DNA from 3 places in the Ensifer adhaerens genome. Region 1 is predicted to be linked to each of the others. Evidence: predicted binding sites of a transcription regulator. Region 1 holds the regulator's gene; each other region holds the start of a gene.
What was found. Region 1 encodes PhoB, which activates phosphate uptake and scavenging genes when phosphate is short. Its sites were predicted from a motif close to TGTCATNNANCTGTCAT; they were not measured.
Positions count from the first base shown of each region.

Region 2: LAC81_RS17815 (DUF2794 domain-containing protein) is a predicted target of PhoB. The motif match lies at 2,042-2,058, and genes of this name have one in related genera.
Region 3: LAC81_RS08880 (LTA synthase family protein) is a predicted target of PhoB. The motif match lies at 1,992-2,008, and genes of this name have one in related genera.

Region 1 covers NZ_CP083349.1:154,232-160,842, forward strand. Annotated here, with positions in the region: gene pstB (phosphate ABC transporter ATP-binding protein PstB) at 1-810, shown strand, start outside; gene phoU (phosphate signaling complex protein PhoU) at 861-1,574, shown strand; gene phoB (phosphate regulon transcriptional regulator PhoB) at 1,829-2,512, shown strand; gene LAC81_RS00725 (GcrA family cell cycle regulator) at 2,582-3,103, opposite strand; gene LAC81_RS00730 (aspartate aminotransferase family protein) at 3,525-4,724, shown strand; gene argF (ornithine carbamoyltransferase) at 4,829-5,746, shown strand; gene LAC81_RS00740 (Hsp33 family molecular chaperone) at 6,037-6,611, shown strand, end outside.
Region 2 covers NZ_CP083349.1:3,642,258-3,648,868, forward strand. Annotated here, with positions in the region: gene acnA (aconitate hydratase AcnA) at 1-736, shown strand, start outside; gene LAC81_RS17810 (DUF1223 domain-containing protein) at 992-1,765, shown strand; gene LAC81_RS17815 (DUF2794 domain-containing protein) at 2,079-2,483, shown strand; gene LAC81_RS17820 (GNAT family N-acetyltransferase) at 2,607-3,161, opposite strand; gene LAC81_RS17825 (Bax inhibitor-1/YccA family protein) at 3,284-4,021, opposite strand; gene LAC81_RS17830 (ABC transporter permease) at 4,246-6,611, opposite strand, start outside.
Region 3 covers NZ_CP083349.1:1,809,039-1,815,649, reverse strand. Annotated here, with positions in the region: gene LAC81_RS08880 (LTA synthase family protein) at 26-1,957, opposite strand; gene LAC81_RS08875 (NAD+ synthase) at 2,227-3,909, shown strand; gene LAC81_RS08870 (hypothetical protein) at 3,913-4,260, shown strand; gene LAC81_RS08865 (TolB family protein) at 4,274-5,101, shown strand; gene LAC81_RS08860 (ankyrin repeat domain-containing protein) at 5,267-6,611, shown strand, end outside.

The DNA.
Region 1 (6,611 bases):
ATCATGTCAGAAGCAGCAGTCGAGAAGGCCTTGGATCAGAAAATGAACACCGTGCCCTACAAGATGATCGGCAAGGATGTGTCGGTCTACTACGGCGAGAAGCGGGCGCTTTTCGACGTCAACCTCAACATCCGGGAAAACACGGTAACGGCGCTGATCGGCCCGTCCGGTTGCGGCAAGTCGACCTTCCTGCGCACGCTGAATCGCATGAACGACACCATCGAGAACTGCCGCGTCACCGGCAAGATCACGCTCGATGAGGACGACATCTACGATCCGACCATCGACGTCGTCGAACTGCGCGCTCGCGTCGGCATGGTCTTCCAGAAGCCGAACCCGTTTCCGAAGTCGATTTACGACAACGTGGCCTACGGTCCGCGTATCCATGGACTTGCCCGCACCAAGGCGGATTTCGACGAGGTCGTCGAGACCAGTCTGCAGAAGGCCGGTCTGTGGAACGAGGTCAAGGACCGCCTGCACGAGCCGGGCACGGGGCTTTCCGGTGGCCAGCAACAGCGACTGTGCATTGCGCGCGCCGTTGCCGTTAGCCCGGAAGTGATCCTGATGGACGAGCCCTGTTCGGCACTCGACCCGATTGCGACCGCCAAGGTCGAGGAACTCATCCACGAACTGCGCACGAACTTCACGATCGTCATCGTGACCCACTCGATGCAGCAGGCCGCCCGCGTTTCGCAGCGCACCGCCATGTTCCACCTCGGCAATCTCGTCGAGGAGAACGACACCGACAAGATGTTCACCAATCCGGATGACCAGCGCACCCAGGATTACATCATGGGCCGCTTCGGCTGAGGCCAATTACGGCTGCAACAGTAACTGGAAAGCGCCTGTAAGGATCGACGATCATGTCCATGCATATCATGTCCGCCTATGACGAAGAATTGAAGTACCTGACGCGCCGCATCTCGGAGATGGGCGGTCTTGCCGAGCAGATGGTTGCCGAATCCGTTCGCGCCCTGGTCAATTCCGACCTGGCTTTGGCGCAGAAGGTGATCTCGGACGACACCATTCTCGACGATGCCGAGCGCCAGATCGGCGAGAAGGCGATCGTCACGATCGCCAAGCGCCAGCCGGTCGCCGCCGACCTTCGCGAGATCATGGGGTCGATCCGCATCGCCTCCGATCTGGAGCGTGTCGGCGACCTCGGCAAGAACACCGCCAAGCGCGTGATCGCGGTTGCCGGTTCCGGCATTCCGCGCAAGCTCGCACGCGGTCTCGAGCACCTTGCTGAGCTCGCTCTGGTGCAGCTCAAGGAAGTGCTCGACGTCTACGCCTCGCGCTCGCCGGAAAAGGCCAACAGCATCCGTGAGCGCGACGAGGAGATCGATGCGATCTACACCTCGCTGTTCCGCGAATTGCTGACCTACATGATGGAAGACCCGCGCAACATCACGCCCTGCACGCATCTTCTGTTCTGCGCCAAGAACATCGAGCGTATCGGCGACCACGCTACCAACATCGCCGAGACGATCTACTACATGGCGACGGGTGCCCAGCCGGAAGGCGAGCGTCCGAAGGATGACAACACGTCGACGTTGGGCTCGGTCAACGACTAGGTTGGAGCGGGATGCGAGGGGAAGCTGCCTACACTCTTCTCCATCCCTTTCTAGCGCCGAACGCGCGTTCGCAATGCATGCCCCATGAATATCATCCGGTCGCGGCTCCGGTCGCGGCCCCGAATTCCTGTATCTGAAGCACGCGGCTTTCGCACCGTCTTTGAAAACGGCGGTTGTGCTCCAGATTTAGAGTGTCTGAGCGCCGGACGGTCCACTGGACCCACACGGCACTCACGGTAAGGAGTGGTTACCTGATGTTGCCAAAAATCGCCGTGGTCGAGGACGAAGAGGCGCTGAGCGTCCTGCTGCGTTACAATCTGGAAGCGGAAGGCTTCGACGTCGATACGATCCTCAGAGGTGACGAGGCGGAGATCCGGCTTCAGGAACGTCTGCCCGATCTCCTCATTCTCGACTGGATGCTGCCCGGCGTCTCCGGCATCGAGCTGTGCCGTCGGCTGCGCCAGCGCCCGGAAACGGAGCGGTTGCCGATCATCATGCTGACGGCGCGCGGCGAGGAGAGCGAGCGCGTTCGTGGTCTGGCGACCGGGGCAGACGACTATGTGGTCAAGCCGTTCTCGACGCCGGAGCTGATGGCTCGCGTCAAGGCGATGCTGCGCCGGGCGAAGCCTGAAGTGCTCTCGACGTTGCTGCGCTGCGGCGACATCGAGCTCGACCGGGAAACCCACCGCGTTCATCGCCGTAGCCGCGAAGTTCGCCTGGGGCCGACGGAGTTCCGCCTGCTGGAGTTCCTGATGTCCTCTCCGGGCCGCGTTTTTTCGCGTTCGCAGCTGCTGGACGGGGTCTGGGGTCATGACATCTATGTCGATGAGCGCACCGTCGACGTCCATGTCGGCCGCCTGCGCAAGGCGTTGAACTTCTCGACCATGCCCGACGTCATTCGCACGGTCCGCGGCGCCGGATACTCGCTCGAGAGCTGAGAAAGACGACTTGAAGCCAATAAAAAAGGGGCCAGTCGGCCCCTTTTCCTTTTGTTCCCGTGCGGCGCCTCAGCGCATCCGACGGCGCTCGGCCGAGGGCTGGTAGGCAAGCCGTGCATGGAAGCTGCAATAGGGCGAGGATTCCGGCGAGTCATTGCCGCAGAAGTGGAACTCTTCCTTCAGCGGGTCGCCGATCGGCCACTTGCAGGTGCGCTCGGTGAGCTGGGTCAGCTCGAGGCGGCGCGACATCGGCACGACCACGTCGGTGCTGATGCTGAAATCCTGCTCTGCCACGAGATCGACTTCGATCTCTTCCTTGAGAACCGTGGCGCCGGACGGGCGGGCAACGGTGCGGGTCGCAACGCGCGCGGCGTAGTTCGGTGCGCGCGGGGCCGAGGTCGGCCGCTTCGGACGGGCCGCAGCGGTGGTGCTGCCGCCAGCCTTGGCGCGTCCCGGGAGGCTCAGGCGATGAACCTTGCCGATGACAGCGTTGCGGCTGACACCGCCGAGCTGTGCCGCGATCTGGCTAGCGCTCAGGCCCTCGGACCAAAGCTTCTTCAGTTTCTCCACCCGCTCGTCAGTCCAGTTCATTTCTGCACTCTCCGTTCTCAGCGTTGGGGATGGCAGAATCCCTCACCGCACCCCGGCTGAACCCCGAGGCTGCAAACGCGATAACTCTTTTGGTGACTAGGTCCGCCGCATGCGTCTAGTAATTGAATGTTAACGTACTGACCGTCGGACTCCGTGGCAAGAGTCCGGGGAATCGAGCCGAATCGAATTCGTAGTTTTCCCCAACTTGCTCGATCAGCGTTGCATTTTTGCAAGCCCTTCCGACTGATTTTTTCGCCGCAGGGAAACGGGCCTTGTCATCGCGCTGCAAGGCTTGGTTTTGTTGACATTGCAGTGCGAAATGGGAATAGTGCCTGCGCCGCCGCAAGGCGGCATTTTTGATTTTTATCGGGCCGCACGAAGCCGCGGGATCGATGCCGACTGGAGTGAAGGAGAGCCTCGCATGACTGCAACCACGCCGCTTTATGATACCTACATGCGCGCGCCGTTGCGTTTCGAGCGAGGAGAGGGCGTGTGGCTGATTGCCGAAGATGGCTCGCGCTACCTCGACTTCGCTGCTGGCGTTGCCGTGAACTCGCTTGGTCATGCGCATCCGCACCTCGTCGAGGCGCTGAAGGCACAGGCCGAGAAGGTCTGGCACCTTTCCAACCTGTACGAGGTTCCGGGTCAGGAAAGCCTTGGGCGTCGCCTGGCAGCCGTCACCTTTGCCGATCGGGTCTTCTTCACCAATTCCGGTGCGGAAGCGCTGGAGTGCGCGATCAAGACGGCGCGGCGCTATCACTTCGCCAAGGGGCAGCCCGAGAAGTTTCACGTCATCACCTTCGAGGGTGCCTTCCATGGCCGCACCATCGCGACGATTGCGGCCGGCGGCCAGCAGAAATACATCGAAGGTTTCGGGCCGAAGGCGCCGGGTTTCTACCAGGTTCCGTTCGGTGACATCGCAGCCGTCAAGAATGCGATCACCGAGGAGACTGCGGCGATCCTGATCGAACCGATCCAGGGCGAGGGCGGCATTCGTCCGGCGACCAAGGAGTTCATGCAGGAATTGCGCGCGCTCTGCGACGAGTTCGGCCTGCTCCTGATCCTCGACGAGGTTCAGACCGGCGTCGGCCGTACCGGCAAGCTATTCGCCCATGAATGGTCGGGTATCCGCCCGGATATCATGGCCGTGGCCAAGGGCATCGGCGGCGGTTTCCCGCTCGGCGCTTGCCTTGCGACGGAAGAGGCGGCTGCCGGCATGGTGGCGGGCACGCATGGTTCCACCTATGGCGGCAATCCGCTGGCCATGGCCGTCGGCAACGCCGTGCTCGACGTCATCCTCGCGGACGGCTTCCTCGCCCATGTGCGTGATGTCGCGCTCGTCTTCCGCCAGGGCCTTGCCTCTCTGAAGGACCGCTTCCCGGATGTCATCGAGGACATCCGCGGCGATGGCCTGATGCTGGGCATCAAGGTGAAGGGGCCCTCGGCCGATCTCCTGAAGGAAATCCGCGCCGAGAAGCTCCTGGCCGTCCCGGCCGGCGACAACGTATTGCGCCTGCTGCCGCCGCTGACGGTGACGGCGGAGGAAGCGCGCGAGGGTCTCGCACGCATCGAGCGCGCTGCCGAGGCAGTGCGCAAGGCCGGCGGCAACGCTGCCGCTTAACGGATAGGACCGACGCCGACACAGGGTGTTAGAATGATCTTCGTGCGTTCACGCGGAATGCGTGGCGCACCAGGGATCGATTTTTCAGACAGGAACCGAGTACGATGGCAGGCACCAGACATTTTCTCGATCTTTCGGCCATGACGGCCGCCGATCTCCGGACGATCATTGACGATGCCCGCGTCCGAAAGGCGGCGACCAAGGCCGGAACCGCCGAGAAGCCGCTCGCCGGCAAGATGCTGGCGATGATCTTCGAAAAGCCGTCGACCCGTACACGCGTCTCCTTTGATGTCGGCATGCGCCAGCTGGGCGGCGAAACCCTGTTTCTTTCGGGCACCGAAATGCAGCTCGGCCGCGCCGAAACGATCGGCGACACCGCCAAGGTCCTGTCGCGCTATGTCGACGCGATCATGATCCGCACCACCGACCATCGTCGTCTTCTGGAGCTGGCCGAGCATGCGACAGTGCCTGTTATCAACGGCCTGACCGACGATACGCATCCTTGCCAGATCATGGCCGATATCATGACCTTCGAGGAGCATCGCGGACCGGTGAAGGGCAAGACGATCGCCTGGACCGGTGACGGCAACAATGTGCTGCACTCGCTGATCGAAGGCTCCGCCCGTTTCGGCTATCGGATGAACATGGCCGTGCCGCTGGGTTCCGAGCCGCAGGACAAGATCCTGAACTGGGCCCGTAACAACGGCGGCGAGATTCTGCTGTGTCATGATGCCGAGCAGGCTGTCGCCAATGCCAACTGCGTTGTTACCGACACCTGGGTGTCGATGAACCAGGAGCACCGCGCCCGCGGTCACAACGTCTTCCAGCCCTATCAGGTCAACGAGGAGCTGATGAAGCGTGCTGCGTCCGATGCCCTTTTCATGCACTGCCTTCCGGCGCACCGCGGCGAAGAGGTGACCGACGAGGTGATCGACGGCCCGCAGTCGGTGGTCTTCGATGAGGCTGAAAACCGTCTGCATGCGCAGAAGTCGATCATCGCCTGGTGCATGGGCCTCGTCTAAGCGGCTTGCAGGTACGAGCGCTGCGCGGCCAGCCGATCGCGTAGCGCTTCGGTAGGCGCGTGGCTGGCTATTGACATTGCCGCAGCGCGACACGATCTAGGCGGCAAGCGGGGCGCTCCTGGCAACAGTGAAGCGCTGACTGCCATGGGTGGTGTGCAGCGCAATGGCGAACGGCACATGCCCGGTGGACTATCCGTTCATCGCGGGATCAATTGAGACAGCGGGCACGTTGCGCCGAGGGATAGGAATGTCCCTGGCGCAATGCAGTTGGCTGATGCAGGGAGCAAGACATGACTGACATGACGCCAGGGCTTGGTGAGTTCGACTTCGCCGGTGACGATCACGTCGTGCCTTTCCAGGTGGAAGGCCTCGATGTGCGGGGGCGTGCCGTACAGCTCGGCCCGATGCTCGACGCTATCTTGGAGCGCCACAACTATCCGCTGCCGGTCGCGCGGCTTGTTGCCGAGACCGTCGTCCTCACGGTTCTGCTCGGCACGTCGCTGAAGTTTGAAGGCAAGCTGATCGTCCAGACCAAAGGCGACGGTCCAGTCGATCTGGTGGTTGCGGATTTCTCGACGCCCGACCGTGTGCGCGCATATGCCCGCTACGATGCGGACGCGCTGGCCGTTGCCGAGAAGGATGGCCGCACTCGCTCGCACGAGCTGCTCGGAAAGGGCGTGCTCGCCTTTACCATAGACCAGGGCGCTCACACTCAGCGCTACCAGGGCATCGTCGCGCTGGACGGCGCCACGCTGGAAGAAATCGCCGGCGTCTATTTCCGCCAGTCGGAGCAGATTCCGACGAAGGTCAGGCTCGGTGTTGCTGAGCTGCTCGATCGCGATGAAAACGGCAAGCCGCGCCATCG
Region 2 (6,611 bases), 700 kb from region 1:
GGGCAAGACCGGTTCGGGCATCTCCGACATCAAGGGCGCCCGCGTCCTCGGCCTCTTCGGCGACAAGATCACGACCGACCACATCTCTCCGGCCGGCTCGATCAAGGCTGCTTCGCCGGCCGGTGCGTACCTCATCGGTCATGGCGTCGGCGTTGCCGACTTCAACCAGTACGGTACCCGTCGCGGCAACCATGAGGTGATGATGCGCGGCACGTTTGCCAACATCCGCATCCGCAACCACATGCTTGGCCCGAACGGCAAGGAAGGTGGCTACACCATCCACTATCCGTCGAAGGAAGAGATGTCGATCTACGACGCCGCCATGCAGTACAAGGAAGAGGGCGTTCCGCTCGTCATCTTCGCCGGTGTCGAATACGGCAACGGTTCGTCGCGCGACTGGGCTGCGAAGGGCACCAACCTGCTGGGCGTCAAGGCCGTCGTCGCGCAGTCCTTCGAGCGTATCCACCGCTCGAACCTCGTCGGCATGGGCGTCATCCCCTTCGTCTTCGAAGAGGGCACGACCTGGGAATCGCTGGGCCTCAAGGGCGACGAAGTCGTCACCATCGATAACCTCGCCAATGTCCAGCCGCGCGATAAGCGTGTCGCCAAGGTCACCTATGGCGACGGCAGCGTGAAGGAAATTCCGCTGATCTGCCGCATCGATACGCTGGACGAAGTGACCTACGTCAACAACGGCGGCATCCTGCAGACCGTTCTGCGGGATCTCGCGGCCTGATCGGCGGAGGTCGTCTACGCACCGCGCAACGCCTTTAGTCGGCTATGATTGAAGGAAGCATGCGGTAAAACATTCGAGCCGGGGCGCCGAAAAGCGCCCCGGCTCTTTCTTTGGGCGCCCAATGCCAGCGCGTCCAACACAAGGTCGTGCTCACCCGTCACCTCACTCCAACGTGACTTCCCGTTGATGCGTGGCCGGCGTATGTAAAGAACTCCCCCATAAGGAGTAGGCCGACGGCCCCAACGAAGTGACGCCATGACATCCGCAGACCGTTCTTTCATTCGTCCTCTTGCACTGGCTTTCGGGCTGTTCGCAGCCGCCGGTGCACCGGCCGGGGCGCAGGACGGACAGGTGATCAAGGGCGTCGTGGAACTGTTCACCAGCCAGGGCTGTTCCTCCTGCCCGCCGGCCGACGCCGCGCTAAAGGCGTTGGTCGATGACGGCGATGTCGTGGCGCTCGCCTATCACGTCGACTACTGGAATTATCTCGGCTGGGCCGACACGCTCGCCTCCAAGGAAAATACCGAGCGGCAATACGCCTATGCCCGGATGCTCGGCCGCAACGGCGTCTATACGCCCCAGGCGATCCTCAACGGCCGTGATCATCTCAACGGCGGCAACCTCGAGGCGATCAAGACCCGACTGGAAACCATGACGGCTGAAGGCAAGGGACTTGCCGTTCCCGTCGAGGCAAAGATCCAGGGCGAAGAGATCCAGATCAACATTGGCAGCGGCATCGGCAAGGCAAACGTCGTCGTCGTCTATTTCGACCGTGCGAAAATCGTCAAGATGGAGAAGGGCGAGAACAGCGGCAAGGAAGTCCCCTATTGGCATGCCGTGCGTGACATCCAGACGATCGGCATGTGGGACGGAGCACCGGCAAGCTTCACGCTCCCCGCGACAGTCCTGACCGAACGGTCCGGCAACAGCGGCTGTGCCGTTCTTCTGCAAACGATGAAGGACAAGGAAACGCCGGGTGCAATCGTCGGCGCAACGGCCGTGCTCGCCGGCCCGCAGGGCAAATTATAGCCCGGCGAGACGCAAGGGGGTGGTTCGGCCCGGCAGCATCGAGGGGCTGGGGCTGAGGGTTCGAAGTTACCGGACCGAACCGGCCATGGCTGCGTTCGGTGAACTCCCGCAGCATGACGACCTGACCGGACATACGGTGGCAACGACTCTGTCCGTCAGCGCCCGCGAGTTTTGCGGTGAATTGGGGCGGCGATTTGACTGAATTGGGGCAGACGTAAGAAATGCCCTCATCGTCCAACGGCTTCCGGCTTGCTTTTCGGCTCATGTCAGGCACACTGTTATCGTTCTGTCACAACAGAAGGCCGGATTGCCGATGACCGATGAGCCGGATTTGCCGCAAGGCGAGGCGCGCCATCAGCGCGAGACCACTTCCGAAGTGGTCGTCGATCTTCACGAATACAAGAACGCCAAGAACCCTCCCCCCATCACATTCCATCGTCGTGAGTTGGACCAGATCCTCTGGGTCTACGGGCGCATGGTCGGCGAAGGCGAGTGGCGGGACTACGCCATCGACCACCTGAAGGACCGTGCGGTCTTCTCGGTGTTCAAGCGCTCAGGCGAAATGCCGCTCTACCGGATCGAGAAGAGCCCGAAACTGGCGGCGAAGCAGGGTGCTTACAGCGTGCTGAACATTCACGGCACGATCCTGAAGCGCGGCCACGAGCTCGCCCAGGTGCTCAAAGTGTTCGACAAGGTTCTGAAGCTGGTGGAAACCTGAGGCCTGTTTCACACCGGCGTTCCGGTGAGATGCGCGGCGACGTCTCCGGCGCAGCGTGTTGATCTGTCCCGGGACGGCTGACTACAAGCAGCGCATGTCGAACGTCCGCCGAACGTTCGACGATCACTGATAGAGCGTGTCCGGATAGACGTCTTCCGGCGGGTCGCTCGTCTGACCCTCTCCGAGGGCAAGCTGCATGATCGCCGTATCGAGCCAGCGGCCATGCTTGAAACCGGTCGCATTCATCGTGCCCTGATATTCGAAGCCGAGGGAGCGGTGCACCGCGATCGAAGCCGGATGGGCGCCGCCGATCACGGCCACCATCTGCCGAAAGCCAAGCTCCGTGCAACGCCGGATCAGTTCGGCGAGCAACGCCTTGCCGGCTCCCTTACCGCGCGCTTCCGGCGCCAGATAGATGGAATCCTCGACCAGGAACCGATAGGCCGTGCGCGTGCGAAAACCGGACGCATAGGCATAGCCGACGATCGTTCCACCATCGTCAACGGCAACCATATAGGGATAGCCATTGCCGATGATCGTCTCGAACCGCGCCCGCATCTCCGTTTCGGAAGGTGGGTCGATCTCGTAGGTCGCAACGCCATTCAACACGGATTCGCGATAGATCGCAGTGATGACGGGAAGGTCGGCCAAGGTGGCGTCACGCAGGCTCAGGGACATGGCGGTAGACTGTATCTCGAGGTTTCGGTGTCCTTAACTCCCACGGAGCCCGGACGCGATCAACATTTCTCCGGCAACAAAAAAGGCGGCCGAGGCCGCCTTTTTCGTCATTCGTTTCAACCTTAGTTGTTCCGGTTGCCCATGAACTGGAGCAGGAACATGAACAGGTTGATGAAGTCGAGGTAGAGCGTCAGCGCGCCCATGATCGCCTTGCGGCCGGCAACGGTGCTGTCATCGGCTTCGTAGTACATTTCCTTGATCTTCTGCGTGTCGTAGGCGGTGAGGCCAGCGAAGACCAGAACACCGATCACGGAGATCGCGAAGCCGAGGGCCGACGAAGCAAGGAAGATGTTGACGATCGACGCGATGATCAGGCCGAAGAGACCCATGATCAGGAACGTGCCGAAGCCGGACAGGTCCTTCTTGGTCGTGTAGCCGTAAAGCGACAGAGCGCCGAACGAAGCGGCCGTTACGAAGAACGTCTGCACGATGCTCTGGCCGGTGAAGACCAGGAAGATCGACGACAGGGACAGGCCCATCAGGGCCGCGTAGATCCAGAACGTCGTCTGTGCTGCGGAGACGCTCATCGAATTAATGCGGAAGCTCATGAAGAAGACCATCGCCAGCGGCGCCAGCATCACGACCCACTTCAGGGGCGAAGCGTAGATGAGCTGGGCGAATGCCGGATTGGAGGCGGCAAGCGCATAGGTTCCGTAAGCTGCCACGCCGGTGATCGCCAGGCCAAAAGCCATCAGGTTGTAGACCTTCAGCATGTACGCGCGAAGGCCCTCATCGATCACGGCACCCGCCTGAGCGCCGGCGGGCGACATTCGGGTTTGGTAGTTTCTCAGATCAGCCATTGTTTCCTCATTTAAGCTCCGGTGGAAGTTACGGTGTCGGGCGGCGAACGGTCTCGCTTTGGAAGGCAGGCTTCCACGCCCAGGCGCCGCTGCGGAGCTCCAGCATGCCTGTGGATAAATATGATGCCGAAACCTTTTCCGTACAAGACCCGAACCCCCTGGATTCGAACGCATCCGGCCGTTTCCGGCAAGGGCGACAGGGATTTACGGTTAACTTGACCGCCTCAAAGCTCCCGCAGCACCGGCGCCGCCTTCTGTCCGAGAATACGCCACGTGCCGGCAAGACCGATGCCGACGGTCACTACCAGCGCCCCGAGGACCGTCAGGATGGCGACATCCGGCAGGAAACTTGACGGCAGCTTCATGATACGGCTGACCACGAACCAGGCGGCAACGCCACCGGCAAACAGCGCGAAAACCGCGGTTGCGAGGCCGAGAATGGCATATTCGTAGCTGAACGCCCGAATGAGCGTCGCGCGCGTCGCACCCAGCGTTTTGAGCACGACGGCGTCATGGACGCGGGCCCGGTTGCCGGCGGCAAGCGCACCGGCAAGCACCAGGATGGACGCGACGAGCGCCACCGCGGCCGCCGCCCGGATGGCTGTTGCCAATTGCCCAAGCAGGCCGTTCACGATGTCGAGAGCATCCTTTACCCGCACACTGGTGATCGTCGGATAGGCGTTGGTGACGGCTTTCAGCACCGCCGCCTCTTCTTCCGGCGTCGCTGCCGGATCGATGACCGTCGCCAGCCACGCATGTGGCGCACCGGCGAAGGTGTTCGGCGAAAACACCATGACGAAGTTGATCGAAAGCGATTCCCACTCGACGTTGCGGAAATTGGCGATTTTGGCGGTGATGTTTCGGCCAAGCACGTTGACGGTCACGGTGTCGCCGATCTTCAGCCCGAGCTCGCCCGCCTCTTCTGCCGAGAACGAGACCAGCGGCTCACCACTATAATCGGCCGACCACCATGTGCCTTCGGAAAGCGTCGAGTTCTCCGGCTTGTTCTTGGCATAGGTGATGCCGCGGTCACCGCGCAGCACCCATTGGCCGCCAGGCGGAACATTGCGGCTGTTCACGTCCTCGCCGTTGAAGGCGACGATCCGGCCGCGCAGCATCGGCACCTCGATGACCTTGCCCTTTGGGATCGCCTGGTTCAGCACCGAGCGGAAACCTTCGATCTCGCTGCCCTGGATATCGACGAAGAAGAAGTTCGGCGCCCGCTCCGCCATGCTTCCGGTGAGTTCGCGGCGTAGATTGCCGTCGATCAGCGCCAACGTCACGAGCAGGGCGAGCCCCAGGCCGAGCGACAACACGACCGAGGACGTCAGCGCACCGGGACGATGGATGTTGCCGATCGCCAGCCTGAGAGCCGGCGAGCTGACCCGCGGGCTACGGCGCGCAAGCCAGGCTATCGCGAGCGCAACGACACGCAGGACAATGAAGGCAAAGGCGATCGCCCCTAGGAACACCAGCGAAATATAGCGGTCATAGGCCGTCCAGATGGCCAACCCCGCCAGCGCGGCAAGGCAGGCAACGGCACCGAGCAGATAGGGCCATGCCGGAAAGCCGGCGGGATCGAAGCCCTGTTGGCGGAAGAGTGCGGTCGCCGGAATGGCCCGCGCCCGGCCGAGTGGCAGGATGGCGAAGGTCAGCGCCGTCAGCACGCCGAAGAGCGCTGCGAGGCCGAGCGCGCCCGGATAGAGATGGAATTCGGTCGAGATCGGCAGCAGGTCGGCTAAGAACTGCGCCGCGATGAAGGGGATCAGCATGCCGAGGGTCAGACCGATGACGATACCGATGAGGGCGATCATCAGGATCTGTGCCAGGTAGATCATCGCGACCAGCGACGCCGGCGCCCCCAGGCATTTGAAGGTCGCGATCACGCTGCGCTTCTGATCGAGATAGGCGCGCACAGCGTTGGCGACACCGACACCGCCGACGATCAGCGCCGTCAGGCCGACAAGCGTCAGGAATTGCGAGAAGCGGGTGATGTTGGCCGTCAGCGACGGCGCGGCGTTGGCGCTGGTGCGGATCGACCAGCCGGCCGACGGAAAGCGCTTTTCGGCATCGGTACGAATGGCCGCAACCTGCGCCGGATCGGCAACTTTCACCTTGTAGCTATGCTCGACCAGGCTTCCGGTCTGCACCAGGCCACTGGCAGCCAGCGCGTCGGCCGAAACCATCAGGCGCGGCGCAAACCCGAAGCCGTCGGACAAGGCGTCCGGCTCACGTACGATCGTGCCGGCGATCCGGATCCTGGCGTTACCGAGAAGAATTTCAGCTCCGATCTGCACGCCCAGGCGGTCGAGCAGCAGCGGTGTCACGACGGCGCCGAAGGCCTCGCCATCGCTCGCCAGCAACTCATGCAGCGGGCGGTTCGGTTCGCTTTCGAGTGCACCATAAAGCGGATAGGCGGCATCGACCGCCTTCAGCTCCACCAGCGCCTGGTTGGAACCGTCGGGCAGCCGCGCCATCGAGCGCAGGCCGGCGGACTCTGAAACAGTCCCGAGACTGTCGAGATAGGTTCGCTCCTCGGTCGTCGCCACGCGATTGTTGAGCTCGAAGCGGATATCGCCGGCGAGCAGTT
Region 3 (6,611 bases), 1.7 Mb from region 1:
GTGTAGCCGGTCCGGCTTCGATGGATCAGTGGGTCTCGGCCGCGCTCGCGAAGAGGTCGGCGTGGGACTTGAAGAACCGGTCGGTCGAGAAACGGTCGCCGAACATCATGTCGTGCTGCAGGAAGCGGTAGTCACGCAGCAGTGCCGGCACCTTAGGCTGGCGCGACCACTCGGCGACCTCCTTGCCGTTCTTGCGGATCAGCATATAGCGGTCGACGACGCGGTACTGGTCGTACACCTTGCCGAGGAACCCGGTGTAGTAGGGGTGCTCGTAGCCGGACTGCTTGAGGATCTGGTAGGAGAGGAAGGCTGGGCTGATGGTGCCGACGTTCTTCTTCGGGCCTGTCTTGTTCGACCAGACGACGAGCGGCGTTTCGTGCTGCGCCTTCATCTGATCCTTCGAACCTTTACGCTCTGCGGTGACGCCCTTCATGAAGCCGGTGCTGGTATAGACGGTGTTCAGCGGCGGCAGGTGGTCGCCAAAGAGCACGATGACCGTCTCGCGGTCGCGCTTCTTGGCCCAGTCCATCAGCTTCTTCAGGCTGTCGTCGGCTTCCTTGATGCCCTGCGCATAGGTGGCGAGCACCTGGCGGTCGGCTTCGGGCAGGTCGCCCTCGATCTTGATGGTGTTCTTTGCGTAGCGGTTGGCCTCATAGGGGCCATGGCCCTGCAGCGTGACGGCGAAGAAGAAGAACGGGTCGTCCATCGCGTCGGCCTGGCGGATGATCTCGTTGGTCAGCGACTCGTCCGAGGCGAAGATGCCGCGCTTCTGCATCGGCGGCATGTTCTCTTCCGACTTGAACATGTCGAAACCGAAGGCCTTGTAGACGGCGGTGCGATTCCAGAACCAGCTCTGGAAGGGATGGATGGCACGCGAGACATAGCCTTCGCCGCGGAAGAACGTCGCGAGCGACGGGATCGGGTTGCGGATGTACTGCTGATACGGAATGCTGCCGTAGGGCAGGAAGGCGTTCGAGAAGCCGGTCAACGCTTCGAACTCGACATTGGCGGTCATGCCGCCGAATTCCGGCGAAAAGACGTTGCCCGACTGCATTTCGCGGATCGTCGGCATCGGATCGGGCGACAGCTTGACGTTCGGCAGGCGGGTCGGATCCCAGAAGGATTCGCTCATCAGCACGATGACGTCGGCCTTGCCGCGATGCGAGGTGCCGGCCGGAAGCGGCTTCACCGGAATACGGTCGATCGCGTCGGCCATGTAGCCGGCAGGCGCGCTGACATTGGCCATCGGCAGGTTGATGGCAAACGCAAGGGCGAAACCGTTGTGTTTATAGTTCTCGGTCTGGTCCCACATGATGGGGATGACCTTCAGGCGGTCACGGATCCAGGAGAACTGGTTGTAATCCATGATGTTCCAGAAGGCGACGAGCAGCGGCAGCGCGAAGGCAAGACGGGCGACACGCTCGCGCGTCGAAAGCTTGGGGAAGGTCCGCCAGGCAAAACGCAGGAGAAGGGCGATCGCGACGGCGGCGGCGATCAGGCCGACGGCAATGCCGATGGCCGTCCACGGCCGATCCTTCACCAGAACTGGCATCAATTCCATGATCTGGCGGCCGAACAGGAAGTCGGTCGGATAAAGCGGATCGGAGAGGAAGACCTGTTTCTGCTGGCAGACGACGGCAGGGATGATGGCAAGCGGTGCGATCACCACGGCCGATTTGTGCTCGCGACCGAAAATGCCGTCAACCGCCAGCATGATCAGGAAGAATGCACCGACGGTCGTCAGCGCCGGGCGCGTCGGATCGAGCATGTAGGCGAGCGCATCGGACAGCGACTGACGCACGATCAGTTCGACGACGAAGACGAGGGAGGCTGCGACGAAGAGGGAGAACAATGCGCTGCGGGTGGCCGCAAGTGTCTTGGCGTGCCGTGCGGTGAAGCCGGGTCTATCGACGTAGACGCGCGAGCCTCTCGCGACAGCGGAATCGATACTAGCCAACATATTCTCCAATTTCATAAATGCGTCGTGTATCTGTCATACGCCTGTCATTTTGAACAGGGGATGAATGGTTTCTTAACGTGGTTTGGGAACAGGTTTTCGTGACGTGAGGGCACTGCAACGGCCCTTCATAAGAACCGGGAAAGACAGAATTTTTCGGTATTTTTTCGCGGAGCTGCGATTGGCTGTGGGTATTTTCCCGCGGATTGCGCTAAAGAACACTGCGAAAGTCAGACGCAATCGCTCAGAAAAGACCGACAGGCCCGCTCATGACCGCTCACAAGACCGCCCCCACGATCCTCCGCATCGCAGTCGCCCAGCTCAATCCGACGGTGGGTGACATCGCCGGAAACCTGGCCAAGGCGCGCGAGGCGCGCGCTGATGCCGCGCGCCAGGGCGCCGATCTCCTGTTGCTGACGGAGCTGTTCATTTCCGGCTATCCGCCGGAAGATCTCGTTTTGAAGCCGGCCTTCCTGAAGGCATGCCTGCAAGCAGTCGAAAAGCTGGCGGCTGAGACGGCCGACGGCGGACCGGGCGTCATCATCGGTTTGCCGCGGCTTGCCAAATCCGGGCGACACAATTCGGTGGCGGTGCTTGACGACGGCAAGGTGATCGCATTCCGCGACAAGGTCGATCTGCCGAACTACGGCGAATTCGACGAAAAGCGCGTCTTCGATCAGGGGGAGATGCCGGGCCCGGTGAACTTCCGCGGCGTGCGCATCGGTATTCCGATCTGCGAGGACATCTGGGGCGATCTCGGCGTCTGCGAGACGCTGGCGGAAAGCGGCGCGGAGATCCTCTTGTCGCCGAACGGTTCGCCCTACTATCGCGGCAAGGTGGATGTCCGCCACCAGGTGGTGCTGAAGCAGGTTCTCGAGACCGGCCTTCCGATGATCTATGCCAACCAGCTCGGTGGCCAGGACGAGCTTGTGTTCGACGGCGCAAGCTTCGCCTTCAACACCGACAAGTCGTTGGCCTTCCAGATGAGCCAGTTCGAGGAGGCGATTTCGATCGTCGAATGGAAGAAGGGCGACGGCGGCTGGCATTGCGAAGGCGGCCTGAAGTCTCGCCTGCCGGAGCGGGAGGAGGCGGATTACCGCGCCTGCATGCTCGGCTTCCGTGACTATGTGAACAAGAACGGCTTCAAGAACGTCGTGCTCGGACTTTCCGGCGGTATCGATTCGGCGATCTGCGCCGCACTGGCCGTCGATGCGCTCGGCGAAGAGCGGGTGCGCACCGTCATGCTGCCCTACCGTTACACCTCGCAGGAATCGCTGAAGGACGCCAAGGAATGCGCCGCCGCACTCGGCTGCCGCTACGACATCGTGCCGATTTCCGAGCCGGTCGAAGGGTTCCTGAGCGCGCTTTCCGATACGTTCGAGGGAACGGAGCCCGGCATCACCGAGGAGAACCTGCAGAGCCGCACGCGCGGCACCATCCTGATGGCGATCTCCAACAAGTTCGGCTCGATGGTGGTGACCACGGGCAACAAGTCGGAAATGTCCGTCGGCTATGCCACGCTCTATGGCGACATGAACGGTGGTTTCAATCCGATCAAGGACCTCTACAAGATGCAGGTCTATGCCATCTCGAGCTGGCGCAATACCACGGTTCCCCCAGGTGCACTGGGCCCGTCCGGCATCGTCATTCCGCGGAACATCATCGACAAGGCGCCGTCGGCAGAGCTTCGTCCCAACCAGACGGACCAGGATTCGCTGCCACCCTATCCGGTGCTCGACGATATTCTCGAATGCCTGGTGGAAAAGGAGATGGGCACTGACGAGATCGTGGCGCGCGGCCATGAAGAGGCGACGGTGCACCGGGTCGAGCATCTGCTCTACATCGCCGAGTACAAGCGCCGGCAGTCGGCGCCGGGCGTGAAGATTACCAAGAAGAACTTCGGCCGCGACCGGCGCTACCCGATCACCAACCGTTTCCGCGATCGGGGGTAGGTGGTGAGCGCGGCTGCAAAAGCGCGGGACGGCACGGAAAGCCGTCCGGAGTTCACGGAGGAGGAAATCCGGCTCGTTCGGCTATGGTCGCTGAGCGACGCTTCGGCGAGCAGGCAGCTTTCGGCGCAGGTCGCCTATTTCGCGACGCCGGCGGTCTTTGGGATCTACGGCCTTGCGATCGGCAGCCTTGTCATCGTCGGCGTTGCCTTCGTCTGCACACTGCTGCTTTTGGCCTGGGGCTTCGTCTCGACATGGCGGGACCAACGTAATCTGATCCTGATGCAGTCGATCTGCACCAAAATTCTGGCGACGTTGCCGCCGGGCGAAGCCTGCAAACAGCTCCGCAGCTAGGCAGGAGAGCGGAATGCGCAGTTCCATCGAAATCCACGACATCACCACCGGCAAAACACAGGTCGTCTGGCAAACGGACCGGCTGGTCGAGGCGCCGAACTGGTCGCGGGACGGCACGCACCTGGTCATCAACGGCGATGGCCGGCTTTATCGCCTCGGCCTCGACGGTTCGGAGCCGGTGGAGATCGACACCGGCTTTGCCACACTCTGCAACAACGACCACGGCATTTCGCCGGACGGGGCCACGATCGCAATCAGCGACAAGACCGAGTTCGGCAAGTCGGCAATCTATCTGCTGCCGGCCGAAGGCGGCACGCCGCGGCTTGTGACCCGCAACCTGCCGTCCTACTGGCACGGCTGGTCGCCGGATGGACGAACGGTGACCTATTGCGGAATCCGCGACCAGGTCTTCGACATCTACACGATCTCCGTCGATGGCGGCGAGGAGCGGCGGCTGACCCACGGGGAAGGGCGCAACGACGGGCCGGACTGGTCGGCGGACGGCGAATGGATATACTTCAACTCCAGCCGCACCGGACGCATGCAGATCTGGCGCGTTCGGCCCGATGGCAGCGCCGTCGCGCGCATCACGAACAGCCCCTATGGCGACTGGTTTCCGCACCCTTCGCCGGATGGAAAGCATTTGCTGGTGCTCTCCTATGACGGCGACGTGTTCGATCATCCCAGGGATCTAGACGTCCGCCTGCGATTGATGGACATGGATGGCAGCAATGCGCGCGTGCTGTTCGAGCTTTTCGGCGGGCAGGGAACGATCAATGTTCCCAACTGGTCGCCGGCGGGCGATCGCTTCGCCTTCGTTCGCTACGAACCGGAAAGCTGACAAAGCTGGACAAGTATACTTCCAGCGTGCTAGCGCTGACCTCGTTCGCAGGGCGCATCCGATCCGCGGGAAGGGCAAGGCCCACCTGTCTCACTGAACTTGGTTGCCACACCTCTTTTCAGTCTGTGGGCGCGGATACCGGACGAGAATGAAAGGAGGTCTTTCATGATCGCGCGCGATCTTTCCCCGAACCTTACCCTCGATACACTCCGCAAGCAGGCCAAGGCTCTTTTGAAGGCCGTAAAGGCCGGCGATGGCAGTGCAAGCCAGCGGGCGCTACCTTACTTTTCCGATTTCGCCGCGATGGGCCTTCAGGATGCCCAACTGGTGCTTGCGCGCGAGTTCGGCTTCTCGAGCTGGACCCGGCTGAAGCGGCATTTCGAAAATGCGGGAGCGGCAAATCCGGCAACGGAGCAGCTTGCGAACCGCTTCCTGTCGCTTGCAACCGTTTCTTATTTCAGTGACATAGCGCCGGATCCCGAACGTTTTTCTGAGGCGCTCGCCCTGATCGAGACCCGTCCTGAAATCGCCGAGGACAGCATTCATGTCGCGGCAGCAAATGGCGATGCCGCTGCGGTCGACCGTTGGCTCGATCTTGATCCGAAACTCGCAACCAGGCGCGGCGGCCCCTACGACTGGGAGCCGCTGCTCTACGCCGCCTATGCCCGGGTTCCCGGTCGCTCCTCCTTCGAGGCGGGCGCGCGGCTGATCGCACGCGGCGCCAATCCGGACGCCCATTGGCTGGATGATGGCCAGTATCGTTTCACGGCGCTGACCGGCGTCTTCGGCGAAGGCGAGGCCGGGCGCGAGCGCCAGCCGCCGCACCCGGATTGCGCGGGATTCGCGCGGCTGCTGCTTGACGTCGGAGCCCAGCCCAATGACAGCCAGGCGCTCTACAACCGGATGTTCGAGCCTGACAACGGCTGCCTGAAGCTGCTGCTCGCCTATGGCCTCAACGCCAACGACAGGAACAATTGGCTGGTACGGGCCGACGGTGGTTTCGTCGAGAACGGCGAGCGCGTTTTCGACTACCAGCTTGCCTGGGCGCTTGAAAAACGCATGGGCGACCGCGTGCGGCTTCTGGTCGAGCACGGCGCGGACGTCAATCGCACCATCAAGGGGCGAACGCCCTACCAATGGGCGGAACTCGGCGGTGACCGGGCGCTGGCACAGTATCTGATTTCGCAAGGTGCTCTGGAAGCACCGCTCGACGATGTCGACCGGCTGGCCCGGGCGATCTCGGAAAACGACGGAGACGCGGCAAGGGCACTTGTCGACGCCCATCCGACGCTGATCATACAGACGCAGACAGCGCATCCGGCATTGCTGCATGAAGCCGCGGGTGAGGACAGGCGCGCCGAAGCGGCGCTCATGCTCTCACTCGGTTTCGACGTCAACCGCATGACATCGCGCACTCCGCTGCACGAGGCGGCGCTGCACGGGCATCTCGCAATGGCGCGGCTGCTGCTAGATCACGGCGCCGATGCAACGGCCCGCGATCCCTACCATC